DNA from 3 places in the Alteromonas sp. 009811495 genome. Region 3 is predicted to be linked to each of the others. Evidence: predicted binding sites of a transcription regulator. Region 3 holds the regulator's gene; each other region holds the start of a gene.
The links. Region 3 encodes FNR, which switches genes on or off when oxygen is low (the NO sensors DNR and NnrR bind a similar motif). Its sites were predicted from a motif close to TTGATCTAGATCAA; they were not measured.
Positions count from the first base shown of each region.

Region 1 (4,865 bases), 1.7 Mb from region 3:
AGGCCGCAAGCAGCGCAAAACCCTGTGCCCATATGTCTGTACGAAGCCCTGTCACATAGATACCAAGCATATAGCCTTGGGCTAGCGTGGTAAGTAATGAACCGTATTTAAACGCCATGTCCCACTTACGTTTTTTCACTTGTACAACCTTAGCGCGAAAATCGAATGAGACACCTCGTAAAATAAGACCTAACAACATAAATGTTGCAGGTAAATACAGTGTTTGCAGCACCTCACTGTGGGCTTCAGGAAAGGCGATAAGTAAAAGACCAATAGCCAAAACTAACCAGGTTTCGTTGGCGTCCCAATAAGGGCCAATTGACGCAATCATATCGTCGCGAAACGATTCCGTTCTCGGGGGAATTAATACGCCTACCCCTAAGTCGTAACCGTCTAAAATGGCATAAAGTAATACTGATAAACCCAGTAAGCCTATGTAAATATTGCCTAGCATTTCTGCCGATACATTCTCAAACATGTTAGTTCCTTATACCGTTGCTGGGTCTGGGTTCGTAGGTTGCATTTTCGCTTTTGCGATTTCACGCTCTTCAGTTGTGATCTCTTCAATCTCTACCGCACGTCGACACATCAGCATTAGGGTTCCCATGTACGCCACGAGCAATACCGAATAAATAACCACATATAGGGTAAATGACAGCGCGATGTTGCTGGGTGGCAACTGCGTAACGGCATCAGTCGTTTTTAAGACGCCACTGACAAGATAAGGCTGACGACCTATTTCAGTGACATACCAACCCGCAAGTGTGGCAACCCATCCGCTAAATGCCATACCCGCAAAAGTGCGCTTAAGCCAAGTGGGGAGCGGCTTGTTGCGCAATAAGTAAACACTACCAACCCATGAAACAAGTAACATCAGCATGCCCATACCGACCATAACGCGAAAGCCGAAGAATACAGGCGCAACGGGAGGATGCTCTCCTTCAAATTCGTTTAAGCCTTTTATCTTGCCTTTTAGTTCGTGAGTCAGTATTAAGCTTGCTCCATAAGGAATAGGCACTTCAAAGTGGTTCTCCTTCGCATTCTCATCGGGAATGGCAAACAAAAGCAAAGGCGCGCCTTCAGTTGTTTCCCATAAGCCTTCCATCGCTGCGACTTTCTGAGGCTGGTGTTCAAGGGTATTTAAACCATGCATATCACCTGCAAATATTTGTAAAGGAATAAGCACAGCAGCAGTATAAGTGGCCGTTTTGAGTGCTAGTTTTGGCGCTAGCTTATTATCGCCTTTAAGCATTCTGTAAGCTGAAAGCCCTGCAATTAAGAAACTAGCAGTAAGGCCTGATGCCAGCATCATGTGTACAAAGCGGTAAGGAAATGAAGGGTTGAAAATAATCTCTTTCCAATTGGTGGCATACACCACGCCGTCGATGACCTCGTAGCCCTGCGGCGTTTGCATCCAACTATTCAGTGCCAATATCCAAAACGCTGACGTTGTCGTACCAATAGCAACAATCAATGTTGAAGCGGTATGAAGCCAATTAGGCACGCGGCGAATACCAAAAAGCATAATGCCGAGAAAGGTCGCTTCCAAGAAAAAGGCGGTAAGTACTTCGTAGCCCAGTAATGGACCCGCCACATTCCCCACTTTTTCCATAAATCCCGGCCAGTTAGTGCCAAATTGAAATGACATGGTTACGCCACTTACAACACCTAGGGCGAAACTTAATGCGAACACACGGACCCAAAATCGGTACATGCGCATCCAAACGGGATGACCAGACAGGTTAGAGCGCATTTTGAAATAAAACAAAAACCATCCCATCGCCATAGTGATGGTTGGGAAGAGAATATGAAAACTAATATTTAACGCAAATTGTAATCGAGACAGCAAGAATGCATCCACAGAAGGCCCCCTTAGTTAACGCTGTTTTTCCCCGGAAGAAGCTTATCCTTAAGCTCAAGCATGCGGCCTACACCAGCGCCAAGCTTCATCAACGTATTTAACTTTTCAGGCCCAAGATTCTGAAGTTCTTCAGACCATGCAGTAATTGATTCGAGTAAATCGTGAATTTCGTTCAGTTTATCTTGCGCATTGGCTTCTTTTTCATTCGCTGGCGTGTCGAGAAGAAGGTCGCGCAGTAAACTCATAGTAGGGTCGATTTCTCGTTTTCTTCGCTCTTCAAAAACGCGATTAGCCAATGTCCATATATCACCGGCTGGAACAAAGAATTCTTTGCGTTCACCGGGGACCAGGTGCTGTTTTACTAAGCGCCACGACTGCAATTCTTTGAGACCCATACTAGTATTCCCACGAGAAATATTCAGTGCGTCAGCAATTTCCTGTGCTGAAATGGGCTCCTCGTTCAGCACTATAAGCGCCAATATTTGCCCAACAGTGCGATTAAAACCCCATCGGCTGCCCATTTCCCCAAAGTGCATAACCGCAGACGTGATAAGCGGAGTCATCTTCATATTTTTTACCTGCTGAAGTTTCAGAAATTACTGAAAGTTTATAATGTGGTTTGATTTAGATCAACATTTATTGTCTTAGTTTGTGGAATCACATTTGTGGTGATAATAATCACATCTGATGGATATCGATTATTGAGGCTAGTTTATAAAATATTTTTGAAAGGCTCATTGTCTGAAGCGGACGACAGCAATCGCTTTTCCAATGCTCACTCGGTCTTCATTGGTCTCATTAAAATCTCGTGGTATTGACATGGCTACCATTCCCCCTAGACTTTTTGTCCAAACACTATTGGCTGAATCCCCTTACAAAGACAATGAAACGAGACCCTATTGATATCATTCCCTATCAGGAAATTTGGCTTAAACAATTTGAACAGGCAAAAAAAGATTTAAGCTTAGCCTTGGGCACACTAGCTGATTGCATCGAGCATATTGGTTCTACTGCCATTCAAAATATGCCGTCCAAAGATCGCATTGATATTCAAATCGGCGTAAAAGAAGTTTCAGATGAGGTTTGCGAAGTAATCAACGGTGCCTTACAAGATTTCGGTTTCTCAAATGCTTATCTAAGTAAAGATCACCTGCCGCCAAACGAATCTGATGAAAATGAATGGAAAAAAATTTACTTACCGGGGGTAACTCACCGATGGCGCTTTAAAGCGAATATCCATATTCGAAGAGTAGGTGCTAAAAATTATAAATATGCGTTGTTATTCAGAGATTTTCTGCGAAATCATCCTGAATCGGCGACAGCCTATGCCAGATTGAAGCAGTCGTTATCTAAGCACACTAGATTTGATAGAGACGCTTACTGTGAAATCAAAGATCCAGTGTGTGACTTGATTATGATAAATGCACGGATTTGGGAAAAGTCCCAAAGCCAGGCTTAAATCTTTGAATGCGCGTTTTAATCCTTCAAAAACGCGTATTCATCTATTTTCTACTTAACCCAGACCAATTATAGATAAGGTAGTGAGACCTAAGAGATTGCTATTAAAAAGCAATTCTACTAATTGCCTACGTGGAGTAACGGATGCGCTATATTACGTTTGGGATTTTCCTTACCATCTTGGTCAGTGCCTCAAAAACTAACGCCAATGAGTCGCACGATATATATAATTCTCAAAGCCAAAGCGCATTTAGTAATGTGTCTAGACATGTTATAGAGTCGCACAGTCTGAAGGGGAAGCGGACAATTGATGTTTCACTACCGGTCAATTATTTGGAAACTGGCTCTAAGGTTACATACCCGCTTATTGTTGTTCTAGATGGCGAATTGCTGTTTCACAGTGTTTCTGGATTTGCACAATTTCAAGCGATGAACAGTCAAATGCCAGAGGCGATTGTTGTGGGCATTCAAAATGCACCTGATACCAGAAGAGACATGACCCCTAAACCCATAAACGCTAACGGTGATCCTTTGTGGTTTGGTGGAAAAGAAGATCAATACCTATCGTTCATTCAACATGAGGTTCTCCCTTTTCTGGAAGAGAACTACCGAATAGCGAACTTCAAAGTGCTCATAGGACTGTCTCCTTCTGCAAGTTTTACCTTACATAGCTTCTGGAAACAGCCACATCTTTTTTCTGGTTACATAGTCATTAATCAAGCGGACTTTAAAGCGGTTGGTTACGGTAAAGAAACAATCTTTGACAAAGTAATAGAGTCGGTAAGGCAGCAGTCAGAAGACAAGCGATATCTATATATATCAATGCCGGAAGGTGGCGCGGCTCGTAACCCTAAGATTGTGGATGACTACGAAAAGCTAGAAAGAGCATTGTCGCCATATTTGCCCCAAAAGGTCTCGTTTAAATGGGAATTAATCGACAAGCAGTCCTATGCGGCGGTTTTGCCAGCAATAATGTCAGGGTTTGAACTTATCTTTCCTGCTCAGAGATGGGATGTTAACTATCGCAATTTTGTTGCTGGGGAAAATGGCGCCACGCTTCGTAATATTAAAGCTCACTTTTCTGAGTTGAGTGAGCAATATGGCTTTATGGCGCTTCCCAAGGGTGAAAGATTTTACAATCGAAATCGCTTAAAACGCATAGTGTACGTTTTAATAAATGAAGAACGCTACACTGAGGCTGAATCCATTGTGCAGTATTGGCTGTCTTTGTATCCCCACTCTGCTAATGCTTATGACACACTTGCTGATTTGTATTTGGCTAGAGGCGAAAAGGATATGGCGCTAAAACATCGTAAGAAAGCGCTGGAATTAGCCCGAAGAAATAACGATCACAGAGTAATGATTTTTAAAGAGGCTTTAAATAACCTTAAATCTACAATGAAATAGGTTAATTAAGCGCGCGTTTTCATCGCTTTGTGTTTATGGTTTCGCTTACGCAGAAAGCGCCAGCTTCTTATGACAATCACCTTCACTTCGTATGGTTTGTAATACCTTTGTCTCATTTAGCATACCTAATGGGGCAAAG
Region 1 is NZ_CP113972.1:3,840,360-3,845,224, reverse strand. Features, by position in the region: gene OZ660_RS17265 (cytochrome d ubiquinol oxidase subunit II) at 1-478, opposite strand, end outside; gene OZ660_RS17260 (cytochrome ubiquinol oxidase subunit I) at 488-1,861, opposite strand; gene OZ660_RS17255 (GbsR/MarR family transcriptional regulator) at 1,873-2,430, opposite strand; gene OZ660_RS17250 (GrpB family protein) at 2,745-3,320, shown strand; gene OZ660_RS17245 (alpha/beta hydrolase-fold protein) at 3,464-4,726, shown strand.
Region 1: the regulator FNR is predicted to act here: its motif matches at 2,481-2,494, upstream of OZ660_RS17255 (GbsR/MarR family transcriptional regulator).

Region 2 (4,865 bases), 720 kb from region 3:
AATTAGCATTTTGTCGCTTAAAAATTCAAATAAATTCAGTGTGATAGTGGTAGCTTGAAAAAAAGTTAATAAATTATGAAATTTCGTCGCGTGTGGGAAGGTCTTCTTAAATACACGTGCTTACCGTACGTCAAACATGACTAAAATTATTGAGGGTAGATCAATGAAACAAATTAAAAAATCTTCTGTAGCTACAGCACTTGGTGCAGTTGTAATTGGCTCTTTGGCGTCTACGGTTGCTGTTGCTGAAGTGAATCCATTTGGAATGCAGTCACTAGAATCAGGCTACAGCCAATTTGCGGCGGAAGGCAAATGTGGTGAAGGCAAGTGTGGCGGCGATAAGTCTGCGAAAGAAGGAAAGTGTGGCGAAGGCAAATGCGGCGGCGACAAGAAAGCTCACGAAGGTAAGTGTGGTGAAGGCAAATGCGGCGGCGACAAGAAAGCCAAAGAAGGTAAGTGTGGTGAAGGCAAATGTGGCGGCGACAAAAAAGCCAAAGAAGGCAAGTGCGGCGAAGGTAAATGTGGCGGCGACAAGAAAGCCAAAGAAGGCAAATGTGGCGAAGGTAAGTGCGGCGGCGACAAAAAAGCTAAAGAAGGTAAATGTGGCGAAGGTAAGTGCGGAAGCATGTAATCAAGGTCTCATTTAGCGAGATAATGTCAATTACAGAAGTGTGATTCAAACTATTATCTTGTAAATGCTTTGCTAAAATGGCCGTCATTCGATGGCCATTTTTGTTTTTAATGGTAATGAAGTAGTGGGGAAATTATGAATGCTATCAAAGGTGCTGGTTTAGGCTTTAGACGAGAAATGCTAGACGAGCTTTTACCGTCTTTGCCAAACGAAGTCGATTTTTGGGAGGTTGCCCCTGAAAATTGGATACCTTTGGGGGGCCGCTATCAACAACAGTTTGAACAAGCCTCAAAACAAGCCCCTTTCACTACACATGGTTTATCGCTTTCTATCGGAAGTAGCGACAAATTAGACGTTGAATTTGTCAAAAGCGTAAAACGCTTCTTAGATACTCACAATATCGACTTGTACAGTGAGCATTTAAGCTATTGCTCTGGCAATGGTCATATGTATGACCTTATGCCAATCCCGTTTACTGAGGAAGCCGTGCATCATGTGGTCTCTCGAATAAAGCAAGTTCAAGATATTATTGAGCGCCCGCTGGTGTTAGAGAATGTGTCTTACTATATTGCGCCGGGTCAAGAAATGACTGAGCTAGACTTTGCTAATGCGGTTATACAAGAGTCTGAGTGTCTAATGCTACTTGATGTAAACAACGTTTACGTAAATAGCATCAACCACAAGTACGATGCTCATCGCTTTATCGAAGGGCTTCCTACTAACAAAATAGTGTATGGTCACATCGCAGGGCACTACGATGAAGCAGAAGACCTAAAAGTGGACACGCATGGCGCAGATGTTATAGATCCCGTGTGGAATTTACTTGAGCACGCCTATTCGACACATGGTGTTTTTCCAACGTTACTAGAGCGAGATTTTAATATTCCGTCTGTTGACGCACTCTTGTCCGAGGTACGTCGTATTAAGCAAATTCAAGAGCAGTTTGACAGTATTGACGTTACAGCGTTTAACGGGAGCGTGGCGTGAATAAATCGTTTCAATCTGTACAATCAGAATTTGTAAATGCAATTAAAGACCCCTCATCCTATCAGCAGCGCAGCGATGAAGAATCGAGAAGAATGGAAATTTATCAGTCGCTATTTTTCAACAACATTGACAACTTTGTGAGCACTGCCTTTCCCGTACTTAAATCCATAGTTATTAAGCTTTATGGAGAAAAAGGGTGGGAGTCATTGGTGAGACAGTTCTTTATAGAACACGAGTGTCGCTCACCCTATTTTGCTGAAATTAGTAAAGAGTTTGTTGAGTATTTATCTGGCTCACCTCAACTGGCGATAGAGTTACCGGAGTTTAGTGCAGAGCTAGCGCACTATGAATGGCTAGAATTAGACGTCAGCATTCGCTCTAATGATGACACGGCTGCGTTTTACAAAGAGGGGCAAAATGTACAAGCAATTAAAGTGTCGCCCTATGCCTCATTAGCAGGCTATTCCTATGCAGTTCATTTGATTGGCGATGACTATATGCCTGAAGATACCGCGCCAGAGCAGCAGTTTTATGTTGTTTATCGCGATGCTCAGTGCGATGTCCAATTTGCCAACATTAACCCGGTTACTGCAATACTGCTTAATACACTGGAACAACAAGAAAGTGGTGCGACGTTTGATGAGCTCAGTGAGTTATTACAAGGTCAACTTCCTCAAATACCAAAGGATGCTTTGGTGTCCGGAATGCATCACACCATATCCGAAATGCTGCAAAAAGGCATCATAATGCCTGCCACTGTCGATTAACTATACGCCATTTATTCGCGTTATATTAAACTTTAGCCATGATCTGTATCGAAAGTGAGCGATCAACCACATTAGCGCTGTCAATCGCGCTTGCTTTCGATTAACATTTAGCACCATTTTTTTGTTCATAAAATTGTTTAGGTAGTGCAAATGGCTGACAATTCAGATTTCAAAGAAGTCTATAATAAGTGGTACTTTCTAGCATCGCTCGTAACTCTAATCGCGTTTCCGTTGATGCATATCATCGCCGGCTGGTTTACCTTCTGGTTATAACGCAGACATTCAAGGCAATATTGTGACTGCAGAATATATTAAATCAGTAGTAAAAACCGTACCTGACTATCCAAAGCCGGGTATTTTATTTAGAGATGTAACCAGCGTTTTGGAAGATCACAAAGCGTTCAGTAGCTGTATCTCATTGCTTGTTGAAAAGTATCAAGGCATGGGCTTCACTAAAATTGCGGGCACAGAAGCGCGTGGTTTTCTTTTCGGTGCGCCGTTGGCTATCGAAATGGGCATTGGCTTCGTCCCTGTAAGAAAGCCGAACAAGCTTCCACGTGAAGTGGTTAGTGAAAGCTATGAGCTTGAGTATGGCACCGATACATTGGAAATTCACAAAGACGCTATTGTACCGGGCGATAAAGTACTTCTTATCGATGACTTGCTAGCAACTGGCGGCACTATAGCGGCCTCTGCAAAGCTTATCCGCTCTCTTGGTGGTGAAGTGAATCACGCAGGCTTTGTCATTAACCTTCCGGATTTGGGCGGGTGTGAGAAACTTTCTGCGCTAGACATCGAAAGTTATTCAATTTGCGAGTTTGAAGGCGAATAAACGCCTTAGATACTGCTCATAAAACACATAAGGCCAAAAACGTAATAATGAGTTATCAGGTATTAGCAAGGAAGTGGCGCCCAGGAAAGTTCAGCGAACTTGTAGGGCAAGAGCATGTAGTGTCAGCCATTTCGAATGCTTTAGATAACGATCGCTTGCATCACGCTTACCTATTTACAGGTACTCGCGGTGTAGGGAAAACCACTATTGCGCGTATCTTTTCAAAGAGCCTTAATTGCGAAGAAGGTCAAGGTGCAAACCCTTGTGGTCAATGTAATACCTGTAAAGAGATAGAGCAGGGCAATTATGTTGATTTGCTCGAGATTGACGCAGCATCAAGAACGAAGGTAGAAGATACACGAGAGCTTCTTGATAATGTGCAATACAAGCCCACACGGGGCAGATACAAAGTGTACCTCATCGATGAGGTGCACATGTTATCAAAGCACAGTTTCAATGCGTTGTTAAAAACGCTTGAGGAGCCACCACCGCACGTCAAATTTTTGCTGGCGACTACCGATCCGCAAAAGTTACCGATAACGATTTTATCGCGCTGCTTACAGTTTAATCTGAAAGCGATGTCGCGTGAGCAGATCGTAGGGCAGTTGTCTCATATCCTTGAACACGAACAGCTTCCGTTTGAACCTCAAGCACTTGCTTTGTTGGCACGAGCTGCACAAGGCAGTATGCGTGATGCATTAAGTTTGACAGACCAAGCTATTGCCCAAGGTGGTAATCAAGTCGTCGCATCAATTGTGACAGACATGCTTGGCCTGATGGATAAAAACCAGCTGTTAAAAGTCATTCATGCCGTGGTGAGCAAAAGTCCGGCAGACGTGCTGCAACTGGTCAACGACATTGCTGAGCAAGCGCCTGATTATGACAATGTTCATGGTGAGCTTGCGAGTCTTTTGCATCAAATAGCCCTTACGCAATGGGTTCCAGAAGCGTGCAAACTAGAGACGACGTCTGCAAAAGCGATTTATCAGCTAGCCAAAACAATACCTGCAGAGCAGGTTCAATTACTCTATCAAATTGCACTACAAGGCAGAAAAGACTTACCGTTTGCTGCTGACGGTAAAAGTGCTTTTGAAATGACGTTAATGCGTATGATGACGTTTGCGCCATCTGCACCACTCGCGGACACGGCTTCCGATATAGCGTCGGGAAACAGCAACGTTACATTGCCGATTAGTGGCAATGCCAATGCGAATCAGAGTAGTTCAACGATATCGCCGCCAGACCCAAGTGGTGGCCCGGGAAACGTCAGTAAGCAGGAGGATACGCATGCTAGCGAAACTTCTGCAACTTCAATAAAGACGCAAGACGTTATTGACGACAGCCATGTTGTTTCTGATGAGACAGAAACCCCGGTAAATCCCCAGCCAGATGAAAAGTCTGAGAATGACGCATTAGAGACACCGTTGCCACAAGCCATGGTTTCTGAACAGGCCACATCAAACCAAGTGATGCCAGAGGTATCTCAAACCGCGCCAGAAAGTATAGAGTCGGATACGTCTGCCTCAGTTGGGTTTGATGGACCACCGTTAGATGCATACATGGATGATATGCCAGCGTCGTCAGATGATGACGTTGATTATGGCATCGACAATATCGATTTACCGGTTCACACTGAAGCTAAAGTACC
Region 2 is NZ_CP113972.1:2,826,994-2,831,858, reverse strand. Features, by position in the region: gene OZ660_RS12930 (HvfA family oxazolone/thioamide-modified RiPP metallophore) at 164-631, shown strand; gene OZ660_RS12925 (HvfB family MNIO-type RiPP peptide maturase) at 767-1,618, shown strand; gene OZ660_RS12920 (HvfC family RiPP maturation protein) at 1,615-2,385, shown strand; gene apt (adenine phosphoribosyltransferase) at 2,681-3,217, shown strand; gene dnaX (DNA polymerase III subunit gamma/tau) at 3,265-4,865, shown strand, end outside.
Region 2: the regulator FNR is predicted to act here: its motif matches at 2,617-2,630, upstream of apt (adenine phosphoribosyltransferase).

Region 3 (4,865 bases):
TGGGTCCAGCCTCTTGCTGCACCAGCACCTAACGCAAGTCCTATTTTCATTTATCGCGGTTCCATTATATTGACTACTTCGATAGTGTTGTCATTATCTAGTGCGCTCTCATCTGCACTTGTATTAAAAGAGGGTTGATCAAAACCGATATCGCCACCTTCTACCGGGCCATCTTGTGTGGTAATTGATTTAAAATCGTATAAATTGCTGTCTACCAAGTGTGAAGGTGCCACGTTTTGCAGCGCCCGGAACATAGATTCGATACGACCTGGAAAGCGACGATTCCAATCTTGCAACATGGCTTTAATATTCTGGCGCTGTAGGTTCTCTTGTGAACCGCATAGGTTACACGGAATGATAGGAAACTCTGCTGCCTGAGAATATTTTTCGATATCTTTTTCAGTGCAATAGGCTAGTGGGCGAATAACAATGTGTTCACCGTTGTCGCTAACAAGCTTTGGTGGCATCGATTTTAGTTTACCGCCATGAAACATATTTAAAAAGAAGGTTTCTAGCATGTCATCACGGTGATGGCCTAGTGCAATTTTAGTTGCTCCTAATTCTTTCGCAGTGCGATACAAAATACCGCGACGCAAACGGGAGCAAAGAGAGCAGGTTGTTTTACCTTCAGGAATTTTATCTTTAACAATTGAATAGGTGTCTTCTTCGACGATTTTGTAATCGACACCAATGCTATCTAGATACTCAGGTAAAATATGCTCCGGAAAACCGGGCTGTTTCTGGTCTAGGTTTACGGCAACAATGTCAAAGTGAATAGGCGCAATTTTCTTTAAAAATAAAAGAATGTCGAGCATGGTGTAACTGTCTTTACCGCCTGATAAGCACACCATTACCTTGTCATTATTTTCAATCATTCCAAAATCGCCAATGGCTTTACCCACATTTCGGCGAAGGCGTTTTTGAAGTTTGTTGAAGTTGTACTTTTGCTTACTTTGCGTCGCATTTAAAGGCGCCGCATCAGCACCATTTGTGCCTAGACTCATAATTAACTAGCTTGGTTTGTAATAAAAGGCACATTATACAATAAAGCACCTTTTCGAAACCATGCCTGCGCGCGTTAATTTATTCGCTATTGTTTACTCAGAGCACTTGTTCGTTCAGAGCTCTTGTTCGGTTAGCATATTGACATCCTACTTTGCACAGTACTTAGTTTGCCAACGGTGATATAAAACCGTCGGGCTTGAGTGCCAACACATCGCAGTTCAGTTCATCGATAACATGTTCTGCAGTATTACCAATCAAAGCGGCTGAAATGCCAACTCTGCCAACTGTGCCGATGATAACGAGTTCTGCGTCAATGTCTTTTGCAACCATGGGGATAACCTTTTCTGGTAATCCTTCTTTAACTACGCATTTATTATCAGGTACACCATATTTAAGTGCGTGGGCGCGCATTTCTTTCTGGTGGTGCTGCTTAACCGCATCATGATAAGTGTCAGGGTCGAACTCAGGGACTTCAATAGCAATATTTAGCGGTGTTGAAGGGTAGCTGTTAACAAGATTGACATTCCCTTTTAAAAGCGACGCATAGTCGTTGGCAATAACGGTAATTTTATCATTGAGCGCGGCATGTTCGTCGTCTTCAGTACCTACGTTTACAGCAGCAATAATTTCGCCACCTTCTGGCCAATCGTGCTCTTTTACCAATAATACTGGACGAGGGCATTTACGCATCAGGTGCCAGTCTGTGGGCGTAAATATAACGGATGCCAAGTCATCATGTTTCTTAGTTGCTTTAACCACTAAATCGATTTGATTGTCCAAGGCATAATGAATAATTGATTCATAGGCGCGATTATTCCATTCAACAACAATATCAGTTTCTCCATAGCCTTGCTTGTGAAGCTCTCCTGATAGCCATTTGGCGTGTTCGTTAGTGACAGCGTCGCGCATTGACTCTCTTTCATCAGGGCTAAGCATAGTGGTCATGTCATAAGAGAGATCGTATACCACCATCATGGCTGTTACTGAAGCGCCCAATTTTGACGCTAATTCGTAGGCCCTGCTTAAGGCAGGTTGTGTGTCTCGCTCGGCATCAACAACAGCAAGGATGCGTTTGTACTCAATCATAACTACCCCTTATAAACAAAAGCTTAGTATTTAGTTTTATAAATACGTTGGACGCTTAAGGTAAGTGTAAACGACAATACTAAAAACGTTAGTTGTTTTAGATCAATAAATAAAAAAGGCGCAAACAAAGCGCCAATCTTAATCTTGTTACCAGTTGCTGATTAGGGTTCCTAACCGTTACACACAACGCTGGGACCGTTAAGTGCTTCTAGTTTTGTACTAAGCCTATCAAAATCTAAAATAGTAATAAGCTTGCCATCTACCTTGATAATACCGTCTTTTTGGAAGCGACTTAACAGGCGACTTATCGTTTCGATGGTCAAACCTAAATAGTTACCTATTTCGTTACGAGTCATCGTTAAGTGAAACTCTCTGTGTGAAAAACCACGTTCCTCAAAACGTTGAGACAAATGCGAGATGAAATATAAGAGACGCTCTTCGGCTGTGCGTTTGTTTAACAGCATAATCATATCGTGATCTTGCTTAATTTCCGCACTCATGAAGCTCATAATCTGGTGACGAAGTTTTGGAAATTGTACTGACATTTCATCTAACGTTTCGTAGGGGAGTTCGCACACCATTGCAGTTTCAAGAGCCTGCGTGTAGCTTTGATGCTGATTTTCACGTAGTGCATCAAAGCCTATGATATCGCCGGGAAAGTGAAAACCTGTTATCTGCTCTTCACCTTCTTTGTTTGTAACAAAAGACTTGAAAGAGCCTGTGCGAACAGCAAAGAGTGAACGAAAGGTATCGCCAGTTTGGATAAGCGTATCGCCCTTGTGGAGTGGCTTTTTACGCTCAATGATGTCATCAAGAGACTCAATTTCTGTCTTATTCAATGCCACTGGTAGACATAAATGACTGAAACTGCAGTTTTGACAATGTATAGAGAATTGGCTTCCTTTGCTCATAAATGCTAACTCACAAATTACAGGGTTTACTTTGTTATGATACCGCAAGATTTAGGCGATTGCGCGATAAATCAGATAAACAGCATATATAGCCATTATGCTCGCGATCCCTTGTCTAACCAATGTGTTTTTAAATCCAGAGATCAACCATTGACTCCCCAAGCTTGTCGCAATCAGTGTAGGCAAGGTGCCTAATCCAAAGAAGAACATAATTGCGCTACCTTGCAAGGCACTGCCAGAAGCCAATGACCATGTTAAAGTTGAATAGACTAACCCGCACGGTAACCATCCCCAAATGAAGCCGTAGGGAAAGGCGCTCAGCGGCGTTCTAAATGGTAAAAAACGTTTAGAGTAAGGCTGTATTTTTTTAAATATCCCGTTGCCCAACCGTTCTAGTTTGGTTAAGCCTGTATACCACTGCCCGAGATAGCATGCCAACAGCAGCAGCATGATGCCGCTAATCAGTGAAAGTGCATAATTTGCGAGAGGAATATAATCTGCGGCAATTTTTCCAAAAAAACCAGTTATACCGCCTGCGATGGTATAACTGACAATGCGCCCAATATTATAAGTCAGGGTATAGGGGAAGGGTGAAACGCCTTTTGGGGTAACCATTCGTAGTGCGGTGACAATACCCCCACACATTCCTACACAGTGAACGCCGCCTGCGAGCCCAATGAGAAAGGCAGAGAAGTAATTAATGCCTTCCATGAGTCTCGTTTTCAGGTTGATTGACTGATGTTTTCGCTGTGTTCGTGTGTTTAGATAAGTGAGTTAATTCTTCTTTTTCTTGCAGTTTCTTACGTTGTTCTGCAAGTTGTTTTTCCTCTGGCGACAGATCATCATCAAACAAAATACTGTAGCCTTGACGATCGAGGTCTTCAAACTGATTGGACTTTACAGCCCAAAAGAAAATAACGATAGCGACGGCCACGATAATGATGGCGATGGGTATAAGGACGTAAATAATGCTCATGCTACTTACTCAATAGTCGGGTTGAGTTTGTCACCACAATAATAGAACTTAGTGACATGCCTACCACAGCCATCCAAGGTGAAAGCAAACCAGATACAGCAAATGGTAGAATCAGAATGTTGTAACCTACAGACCAGCCAATATTTTGCCTAATTTTTTGTTTTACTTGCTTGGCGGTGGTAATTAACTCTGGAACAGAAAGTAATTGATCGCCAAGTAAGATAACATCGGCGGCGGTTTTTGCTACATCCGTTGCATTACCCACCGCTATAGCAACATCGGCGCTTGCTAATACTGGTGCATCATTAATACCATCTCCCATCATCATCACTTTTTTTCCGCTGGCTTGCATTGCCTGTACTTCGTGAAACTTATCTTCAGGAGTAAGACCACCTTTTGCAAGCTGTATGGGAAGGTGCTGTGATAGGGTATCTACATTGTGTTGGGTATCACCGCTAAGCACAATAAGTGAGTTATGCTTCCCAAGGGCATTAAGGGTGGTTTTGGTGTCTTTTCGTAACGTATCACTGACCTCAAATGCCCCTAAAAGCTTCCCGTTAACAGTGAGATACACGTTTGCGTTTATTGGAACAAGCGCAGTGTCGACTGCTACAAATGATGCACTTCCCATCATAAATTGTGCGTTATTTATTACACCGGTGATACCACCCCCTGGTGTAACAGTAAATTGTTCAACTTGATGAGGCGGTTGGCTGCCTGATTCGCTCGTGGTAATAAATGCTTTGGCTATCGGGTGCTCCGAACGCATTTCTAGTGCCATTGCAATGTTCATAACGCTGTTTTCATCAACACCATCAGCAAACCAGCGTTGGGTGAGTGTAAATTTACCTTCTGTAAGTGTACCTGTTTTATCAAGGGCTATGGTG
Region 3 is NZ_CP113972.1:2,111,200-2,116,064, forward strand. Features, by position in the region: gene OZ660_RS09735 (patatin-like phospholipase family protein) at 1-50, opposite strand, end outside; gene ttcA (tRNA 2-thiocytidine(32) synthetase TtcA) at 51-1,004, opposite strand; gene uspE (universal stress protein UspE) at 1,168-2,091, opposite strand; gene fnr (fumarate/nitrate reduction transcriptional regulator Fnr) at 2,262-3,002, opposite strand; gene OZ660_RS09755 (sulfite exporter TauE/SafE family protein) at 3,054-3,713, opposite strand; gene ccoS (cbb3-type cytochrome oxidase assembly protein CcoS) at 3,700-3,978, opposite strand; gene OZ660_RS09765 (heavy metal translocating P-type ATPase) at 3,980-4,865, opposite strand, start outside.